2 regions of the Paenibacillus sp. genome follow, and region 2 is predicted to be linked to the other one. Evidence: riboswitches for the same ligand, from Rfam matches in the RefSeq annotation. Region 2 holds a riboswitch; the other holds the start of a gene.
What was found. Region 2 has a riboswitch for thiamine pyrophosphate ahead of thiM (hydroxyethylthiazole kinase). Riboswitches for the same ligand answer to the same signal wherever they lie in the genome.
Positions count from the first base shown of each region.

Region 1: it holds a riboswitch for thiamine pyrophosphate, as region 2 does, so the genes downstream of both, tenA (thiaminase II) here and thiM (hydroxyethylthiazole kinase) in region 2, are expected to answer to the same signal.

Region 1 is NZ_DASQNA010000041.1:242,007-246,633, forward strand. It holds gene VE009_RS23310 (AraC family transcriptional regulator) at 1-281, shown strand, start outside; gene VE009_RS23315 (S16 family serine protease) at 390-1,181, shown strand; gene VE009_RS23320 (hypothetical protein) at 1,193-1,888, shown strand; TPP riboswitch at 2,012-2,117, shown strand; gene tenA (thiaminase II) at 2,240-2,935, shown strand; gene thiE (thiamine phosphate synthase) at 2,952-3,596, shown strand; gene thiS (sulfur carrier protein ThiS) at 3,598-3,864, shown strand; gene VE009_RS23340 (thiazole synthase) at 3,869-4,627, shown strand, end outside.
Region 2 is NZ_DASQNA010000031.1:33,260-37,886, forward strand. It holds gene VE009_RS16840 (PTS transporter subunit EIIC) at 1-729, shown strand, start outside; gene VE009_RS16845 (PTS glucose transporter subunit IIA) at 762-1,262, shown strand; gene VE009_RS16850 (PRD domain-containing protein) at 1,290-2,129, shown strand; TPP riboswitch at 2,226-2,326, shown strand; gene thiM (hydroxyethylthiazole kinase) at 2,424-3,239, shown strand; gene thiD (bifunctional hydroxymethylpyrimidine kinase/phosphomethylpyrimidine kinase) at 3,236-4,066, shown strand; gene thiE (thiamine phosphate synthase) at 4,063-4,627, shown strand, end outside.

The DNA of each region.
Region 1 (4,627 bases), on a different contig from region 2:
CCGACTTGGCGAATCGCTTCTACGTCAGCCCCTCGTATTTGAGCCGAACGTTCAGGAAAGCGACAGGATTTTCGTTCTCCGAATATGTCCAAATCGTGCGGGTCAAAGCGGCGCAGCGGCTGCTGCGGGAAAGCGGCAAGCGGATCATCGACATCGCCGAGATGTCCGGCTTCGACAGCGTTCCGCACTTCAACCGCGTCTTCAGAAAAATCATGCGCACGACGCCGAGCCAGTACCGGAAAAGCTTTGCGGGAAAGCATCCCGATTCACCCAAGCGATGAAATCCCTTCTTAATTTAGTGAAAAAAAGGTAATTGATGCTTCTGCGTCGAAAACGATTAAATATATTAAGTTGTATAATGACGCGGCGACGAAGGGCTGACTTTTCCGATGGAAAAAGTAAGAAGATGGAGCGTTCGAGTACCCAAAGAAATCATAATTACGCTGGCGCTGCTGCTGCTCCCGCTGGGGGCGACCGTCGTCGGGACAGCGCCTGCTCCTGCGGAATTCAACTTTCGCGGGGACATGGTTCCCGTCCGGGAGCTCGGGATCGACGGCAGCGTGTATTTCAGCGTGGTGGAAGGCGGCATCGTGAAAAACAGGTTCGAACGCTGGGTCTTGTACCTCTCCCACAGAGACCGAATTCGTCACCTCGAGTTTACGCCTCTCGAACGTTCCGAGGAGGAGTTGTTCGCCGAACAGATGTTTGATGAAGAGCCTTTGACGTCTGCCGTGCACGATGCCGTAGCGGCGGTTGCTCTGACCGTGGAGGACGGGAACGATGCGATTGCGAGTGGAGGGGACGCTTCCTCGAGGATCGACAATCTGCTTTCACAATTAGAGGGCTATTACGGCGATTCGCTTGGCTTGATGATCGCCCTTGGCATGTACGAAGAAGAGCAAGGTATCGACTTTTCCGGCGGAGGCGAACGATTGATCGGGGGCACCGGCGCTTTGGATCACGATGGCCGCGTCGGCTCCGTCGGCGCTTTGAAGCAAAAGTTGTTAGGGGCGGCGGATGCCGGAATCGACGTCTTTTTCATTCCGGCCGATACCGATACGTTAGGCGAGTGGGGTAACGAAGCGGAGGCGCAGCGCATTCAGCGCGAATACGGCTTGGATTTGCGGGTCGTTCCGGTAGCGACGTTGGACGACGCTATCGCTTATTTAAATCGAGAATAGGAGTTGACCGTATGACCAAGCCTTACGAAGTCTCGTATCCCGCGAAATCGATCGGCCGCATCCATCTCATTTTGCTGACCGTTGGTTTCGCGGTGAATGCGGCGACGGCTGTCTTCACCGCGATTTACGTTTACGACTTCGAAACGTATATGAACCTTTACTTCGGCATCGATCAGTCGCTCATCGTTTTCGCGACCGCGCTGTACTATGTCGTGCTCGCGACTTATTTTATTTGGCTTGTGCAAGTTCATGGATCGCTTCGCCGGCGGTACCCGGATTACCGGATTTCGAATGCCGGGGCGATCGTTCGAATGCTTCCGCTTGTGAATTTATGGGGGATCGGGAGCACGTTTTCCCAGATCGGCGGTTATTTGTATCGACGGCAAGCGGCAGCCCGCTTCGCTAAGCTCGTGCATGGTTTGATCGTTCCGCTGTATATCGTCGTTTTCGTCGGGAACTCCATCAACCGGCTGCTTCTGCGCAATCCGGAGGGAGCGAGCGATGCTCTGTATTTGACGGGAGCGGTCATCGACGTTGCGGCTATGGCCGTCTACCTGGCGATGACGCTTGCCATCGATCGCGGGCTTCGTCTGCATTACGCCGAGGCGAACGATCAGGAGTCCTCCGAACGGTCCGAACCCTTCGAGCCCTACGCAGCCTTCATAGAGCCGTCGTCCGCGGCATCTGTTCCGTCCGATCCGCGCTGATCAGGAACGCTTGGTAAGCATGCGTCGCATCGGAGGGCATCCGGTTCCTCGGCGCGGCGCTTTCAAATTCGGTATTGACAAGTCGGCGGAGCCGGTTGTATCTTTGGAAAAGAATAGCATAACGGAAACCACTAGGGGAGCCGCCGAGCGGCTGAGACAAGGAACATTCCTTGGACCCTTCGAACCTGATCTGGATCATACCAGCGTAGGAAAGTGGAGCAAGGTCCATTCGCATTGCATGTTTTGTACCGATGCCGATGAAGCCGCTCCATGGGGAGCGGCTTTTTTATGTTCTCGAGCGAGCCGGCCCCTTGGTGGATATTCCGAAACTTTTCCGAGGAGGAATGGATCATGAAATTTTCTGAACAGCTGCGGCAGGAAGCGGACCCGATTTTTCAGGCGATTTACGCTCACCCGTTTTTGCGAGGCATCGCCAACGGGCAGCTCGGCAAGGAGCAATTGGTGCATTACGTGAAGCAGGACTTCGAATATTTGAACGTGTATATGCAAATTTACGGACTGGGCATCTCCAAGTGCCGAGACCGTCGTGACATCGCTATGTTCCATGAGAAAATCGGATTTATTCTGAACAGCGAAATTCACCCGCACAACAATTTGTGCCGCGTCGCGGGCGTCGACTACGAGGATCTGCAAGGGTACCGGCTCGCGCCGACGGCGCTGCATTACACGCGCCATATGCTGACCGTGGCCCACCAAGGGACGCTCGGGGAAATTTACGCGGTGCTGCTCCCTTGCCCGTGGACGTACATCGACGCGGCGCAGCATATCGTCGACACCGTGCGCCCGGGACCGGAGCATCCGTTCTACGAGTGGATTTCGTTCTATGCGAACGACGAGATCCGCAGCGGCATGAACGAGCTCATTACGCGGCTTGACGCGTGGGCGGAGCAGGCGAACGAAGAGGAACGCGCGCGCATGCGGGAGCATTTCCTGCTGAGCTGCCAGCTGGAGTATATGTTCTTCGACATGGCGTACAAGGTCGAAGAGTGGCCTGTGGCGACGAACGACGCGTTCGTCCGTGCGTAGGGAGGAGGCGGCGCCGATGCGGGATTTTCGGCTTTACGCCATCACCGGCGAGGAGTTCCATCCGGGGCGGGACTTGTTGACCGTCATGGAGGAAGCCATACGCGGCGGCGCGGACATCGTGCAGCTGCGCGACAAGACGGGGAGCAAGCGGGACGTGCTGCGGAAAGCGCAGGCGCTGCGCGAGCTGACGCGGCGGTACGGGGCGACGTTCATCGTGAACGATCATATCGACGTGGCGCTCGCAGTCGACGCCGACGGCATTCATCTCGGGCAGGACGACCTGCCGATCGCCGAGGCGCGGCGGATCGTCGGACCAGGCAGGATTATCGGCATCTCGACGCATCGGATCGAGGAAGCGCGGGAAGCGGAGCGGGATGGCGCCGATTATATCGGCGTCGGCCCGGTGTTCCCGACGAAGACGAAGTCGGACGTCGTCGCGCCGGTGACGACGTCGTACGTGCGAGAGGTTGCGGCCGAAATCCGCATCCCGTTCGTTGCGATCGGCGGGATTAAGCTGCATAACGTCGACGAGGTGCTTCGCGCGGGGGCGACGCGCATTTGCGCCGTCAGCGAAATCGTCGGCAGCGCCGACGTCGCGGGCACGTGCCGGGCGTTCCTCGAGAAAATCGACCGAGCAGCGGAGATTGCAAGGAGGCGTTGACATGACAGAGGTTGCGCAAGGCTCTGGGACTGGACATGAGCTTGCGGCTGGGAATGAGGTAGTTTCGGAAGTGGCATTGATCGTGAACGGAGAACGCCGGACGGTGCGGGCGAAGACGATCGCCGATGTGATCGGCTTCTTCGGCCTCGAAGGCAAACCTGTCATCGTGGAAGCGGACGGCGCGATTTTGACGAAGCCGCAATGGGACGGCGCGCCGGTCCGCGACGGGATGCGGATCGAGCTCGTTCAATTCGTCGGAGGAGGGTAACGTGATGGCAGAAGATGCATTGATCATCGGTGGAAAAGCGTTGACGTCCCGTTTTTTTCTCGGCACTGGGCTGTTCCCGAATCCGTTCGTGCAGCGGGAGGCGATCCGCGCCTCGGGAGCGGAAGTGCTGACGTTCGCGATTCGGCGCGTCAATTTGGATGCGGCGGAAGACGATTCGATCCTGCAGCATTTGGAAGGCTCTTATACGTTTCTACCGAACACGTCGGGCGCTCGGACGGCGGAGGAAGCGGTCCGCATCGCCCGGCTTGCCCGAGCGTCGGGCCTGAGCGACTGGGTCAAGGTTGAAATCAGCGCCGATTCGCGCACGCTGCTGCCGGATCCGCTCGAGACGCTCCGAGCGACGGAGCAGCTCGTCAAGGAAGGCTTCACGGTGCTGCCGTATACGTCCGACGACCCGATCCTGTGCAAGCGTCTCGAGGAAGCGGGCGCGGCCGCCGTCATGCCGGGCGGCGCTCCGATCGGCACCGGGCTCGGCATTCTGAATCCGTATAACATCGGATTGATCGCCGAGCAGGCGCGCGTGCCGATCATCGTCGACGCCGGCCTCGGCTCGGCGTACGACGTCGCGCTCGCGATGGAGCTCGGCGCGGACGGCATCCTCATGAATACGCCTGTGGCGAAGGCGAAGGACCCGGTGCGCATGGCGAAGGCGATGCGCCTTGCGATCGAAGCGGGTTATTTGTCCCGTAAGGCCGGACGCATCCCGAAGAAGAAATACGCCAGCGCCAGCAGCGGGCTGGAA
Region 2 (4,627 bases):
ACTGTTATTCCCGCCATTTTGTCCGTGTATCTGATGAGTAAGGCGGAGAAGGGGTTGCGGCGACTGGTGCCTCGCTCCTTCGATTTGCTCCTTATCCCGTTTGTTATCGTTATTGTTACAGGGATCGTGTCGATTTTGGCGATTGGGCCGTTGGGCGAATGGATCGGTCGTTGGATGACGAACGGCGTTGATTTTATTTACAAGCATGGCGGGGTCGTCGCAGGCATTTTGCTTGGAGGGCTCTATTCATCCATTGTATTTACAGGACTGCACCATGTTTTTCTTACGGTTGAGGTCGGGCTGCTCGCGGACCCCCAAGTAGGAATGAATTTATTGCTTCCGATCTGGGCGATGGCGAATGTCGCCCAAGGCGGCGCTGGACTAGCCGTATTTGTCAAGACCCGAAACCAAAAGCTGAAGAACATCGCGATCCCCGCTTCGATTACAGCTTTCCTAGGCGTGGTAGAGCCTGTCATCTACGGCATGAATTTACGATTAAGAACGCCGTTTATCGGAGCGTCGATCGGCGGGGCGGCCGGCGGCGCTTATGTGGTTTCGAACCATGTGGCGGCGAATTCGATCGGATTAAGCGGCATTCCGATGATTGCGATCGCAGCGCCCTTAGGGGTACCCAACTTACTTCATTATCTCATCGGGTTCGCGGTATCCGCCGTCTTCGGATTTCTGGCTACCTGGATTGTGGGATTCGACGATGTTCAGGAAGAATAGAGGCGGAAGTACATCCTCTTAAGGAGGACGGTATGTTTAACATATGGAAGATCCGGCGCGAACGCAAACCCCAAGAAGTTATTTTTTCTCCCTTAAGCGGAAAAGTTTTGCGAATGGAGGACGTGCCCGACCCTGCCTTTTCGAAGAAGATGGCAGGATGGGGGATCGCCGTCGATCCGTCGGAAGGACGAGTCGTATCTCCGGTGGACGGAGAGGTGGTTCATATCTCCAGAACGAAACATGCCGTATGGATTCGTTCCGGAAGCGGGGTGGACCTCCTGATTCACATCGGTTTGGACACGGTGTACATGGACGGGGAGGGATTTCACACCTGCGTGGAGATGGGGGATCGGGTCGGCGCGGGTCAACCGATCATCGATTTTTCGCTTGAGCTCGTTCGGCGGAAAGCGACGAGTCCGATAACGCCGATGTTGATCGCGAATCCGGACCGGATCGCGCGGGTGGACATCGAATCCCCGGCTTATGCCGAAATGGGAATTACGCCTCTCCTCAGGGTGAGATTTAAATCTTAAGATCGAAGCTCCGCGCAGGGGGAAACTATGAAAATCGACAAGATCTTGAATAACAATGCGATCGTCGTCAAGGATCAGGGGGAAGAAAAGATCGTCATGGGCTCCGGCATCGCTTTTCAAAAGAAAAAGAACGATCCCGTCGATCCTTCCCGAATCGAAAAAGTATTCGTGATGAAAGACGAGTCCAAGCATCGAAAGCTGGAGGAAATCTTATCGACCTTGCCGGAGGAGCATATCGAAGTATCCGAACAAATCATCTCCCGCGCGGAGAAGGAGCTGGGCGTCGTCATCAACGAGCATATTCATATCGCGCTTACGGATCATCTATCGTTCGCCCTGGATCGTCTTGCCAACGGCATGGTCATTCAAAATACACTGTTGAACGAAATCAAGGTGTTGTATCCGAAAGAATTTCAAATCGGCCTGTTTGCGAAAACGTTGATCCAAGAAAAGCTGGGGATCGAGATTCCCGACGACGAGGTCGGTTATATCGCTTTGCATATCCATACGGCAAAAATCAATGCCGGAGAAATGGCGAGGACGTTAAATATTACCGCCATGATCCGAGATATCGTAGACATCATCGAAGGTTGCTTGAATACCGAAATCGCCGAAGACAGCATCGCCTATGAACGGCTGGTCACCCATTTGAGGTACGCCGTGCAGCAGGGAGAATCCGCTGAACCGTTTCGCGAATTGGCGCCCGAGATGGTGCCGATCATGAAAGAAAATTTTCCGGAATCGTATCAATGCGCGGAAAGGGCCGGGCAGTTCGTCAAGTCGGAGTACGGTGTTGAATTCTTGGATACGGAATTAGCTTATATCGCCATGCAAATCCAGAGAATTCGAACCCGAACGATTCTCTAGTCATCCCGAGTATCCGCAGCCGGGCCAATTCGCCCGGGCATCGTCGTCGCCTGCATGAAATAGGTTCCGTCCAGAGGCAAACAATGGTATAATCATAGACATCACTAGGGGTGCCGAATAGGCTGAGACGGCTGCGAGCCGAACCCTTGGAACCTGATCCGGGTCGTACCGGCGGAGGGAAGTGATGCCGCAACTTCGTAGCGCGGAACGCTGGTTCCCGGGCGAAATCAGGCCGCTTTTCTCCGGAAAAGCGGCTTTTTATTTTGTCTGCATAGGGAGAGAGGACGGATGAACATGCATTTGGAAGCTGCCGCCGAGCTGTTGTCGCGCGTGCGCGGCACGAGCCCGCTCGTGCATAACATTACGAACGTCGTCGTAACGAATTTCACGGCGAACGGATTGCTGGCGTTAGGCGCGTCGCCCGTCATGGCGTACGCGAAAGAAGAGGCCGCCGACATGGCCCGCATCGCCGGTGCGCTCGTGCTGAACATCGGCACGCTGACCGCGCCCGAGGTGGAGGCGATGAAGATCGCCGCCGAGGCGGCGAACGAGGCCGGCGTGCCGGTCGTGCTCGATCCGGTCGGCGCGGGCGCGACGCCGTACCGGACCGACACCGCGCGCAGCCTCATGCGCGAGGCGCGCGTTTCGCTGCTCCGGGGCAACGCGGCCGAGGTGGCCAACGTCATCGGCGAAACGTGGGCGATCAAGGGCGTCGACGCCGGCGAAGGCGGCGGGGATGTGCGGGCGCTCGCGCATACGGCCGCGCAGCGGCTGCGGACGACGGTCGTCATTACGGGGAAAGAGGACGTCGTCGCCGACGGCCGCCGCTTGTTCGTCGTGCGCAACGGCCACCCGCTGCTGACCAAGGTGACGGGGGCAGGCTGTCTGCTGACGTCCGTCATCGGGGCGTTCCACGCCGTCGAGCCCGACGCCGTCCAAGCGGCCGCGGCGGCGCTCACGGTGTACGGCGTGGCGGCGGAACAGGCTGCGGAGCTCGCCGGGGAATCGCGGCCGGGCAGCTTCCAAATCGAGCTGCTGAACCGGCTCGCCGGCATCGGGCCGGAGGACGTCTTGGCTCGCGGCGCGCTGACGGAGGTGAAGCTGTCATGAGCATGCGCAAGGCGTTAACGATCGCGGGGTCCGACAGCGGCGGCGGCGCGGGCATTCAAGCCGATTTGAAGACGTTCCAGGAGCTGCGCGTATTCGGCATGTCCGCCATTACGGCCGTCACGGCGCAAAATACGCTCGGCGTGCACGGCGTATACCCGCTCTCCGCCGAGGCGGTCGCGGCGCAAATTCGCGCGATCGGCGAAGATATGGGGACGGACGCCGTGAAGACGGGCATGCTGTTCGACTGCGACATTATCGAAGCCGCCGCCGAACAAATTCGCCGGTTCGGCTGGCGGAACGTCGTCGTCGATCCGGTCATGATCGCGAAGGGCGGCGCATCGCTGCTCCGCGAGGAAGCGATCGACGCGCTGCGCCGCGCGCTGCTCCCGCTCGCGGAAGTCGTGACGCCGAATCTCCCGGAAGCCGAGGCGCTGACCGGGGTCGACGTGCGCACGACGGAAGGGCGCAAACGGGCGGCGCGCGAGCTGGCGGCGATGGGGGCGCGGCACGTCGTCGTCAAAGGCGGCCACGGCGAAGAGCCGGACGCGGTCGTCGATTTGCTGTACGACGGGGAGCGGTTCGTCGAGCTGACGGGCCGGCGGGCGGCGACGTCGCAGACGCACGGCACCGGCTGCACGTTCGCGGCGGCGATCGCGGCGGAGCTCGCCAAAGGCAGCGACGCGGAAGGAGCGGTGCGGACGGCGAAAGCGTTCATCCAAGCGGCCGTGGAGGAGGAGCTCGGCATCGGCGGCGGCCACGGGCCGACGAACCACTGGGCGTACATGGACCGGGAGCGCCGGCGGACCGAAGGAGGCGTCCTCCGATGATCGGGAGCGCGGACGTCGAGCGGCTGCGGGCGCAGCTGCGGCTGTACTTCGTGATGGGGAGCGTTAACTGCGCCGGCGACCCGTTCGAGGCGGCGGCGAAGGCGATCGAGAGCGGCGTGACGATGTTCCAGTTTCGGGAGAAAGGAACCGGTTCGCTCGAGGGCGAAGCGAAGCTGCGCCTCGCGGGACGGCTGCGGGCGCTGTGCCGGGCGAAGGGCGTCCCGTTCCTCGTCAACGACGACGTGGAGCTGGCGCTCGCCGTCGAGGCGGACGGGGTTCACGTCGGCCAGGACGACGAGAGCGTCGCTTCCGTTCGGCGGCGCATCGGCGGCAAGCTGCTCGGCGTCTCGGTCCATACGATGGAGGAAGCGCGCCGGGCGGCGGCGGATGGGGCCGATTATTTCGGCATCGGACCGATTTATCCGACGTCGACGAAGGCGGACGCGAAGCCGGCCGCGGGAACGGCGCTGATCGAGCGACTGCGCGCGGAAGGGTGGACGACGCCGGTCGTCGGCATCGGCGGCATCGACGCGTCCAACGCAGGCGACGTCATTCGCGCGG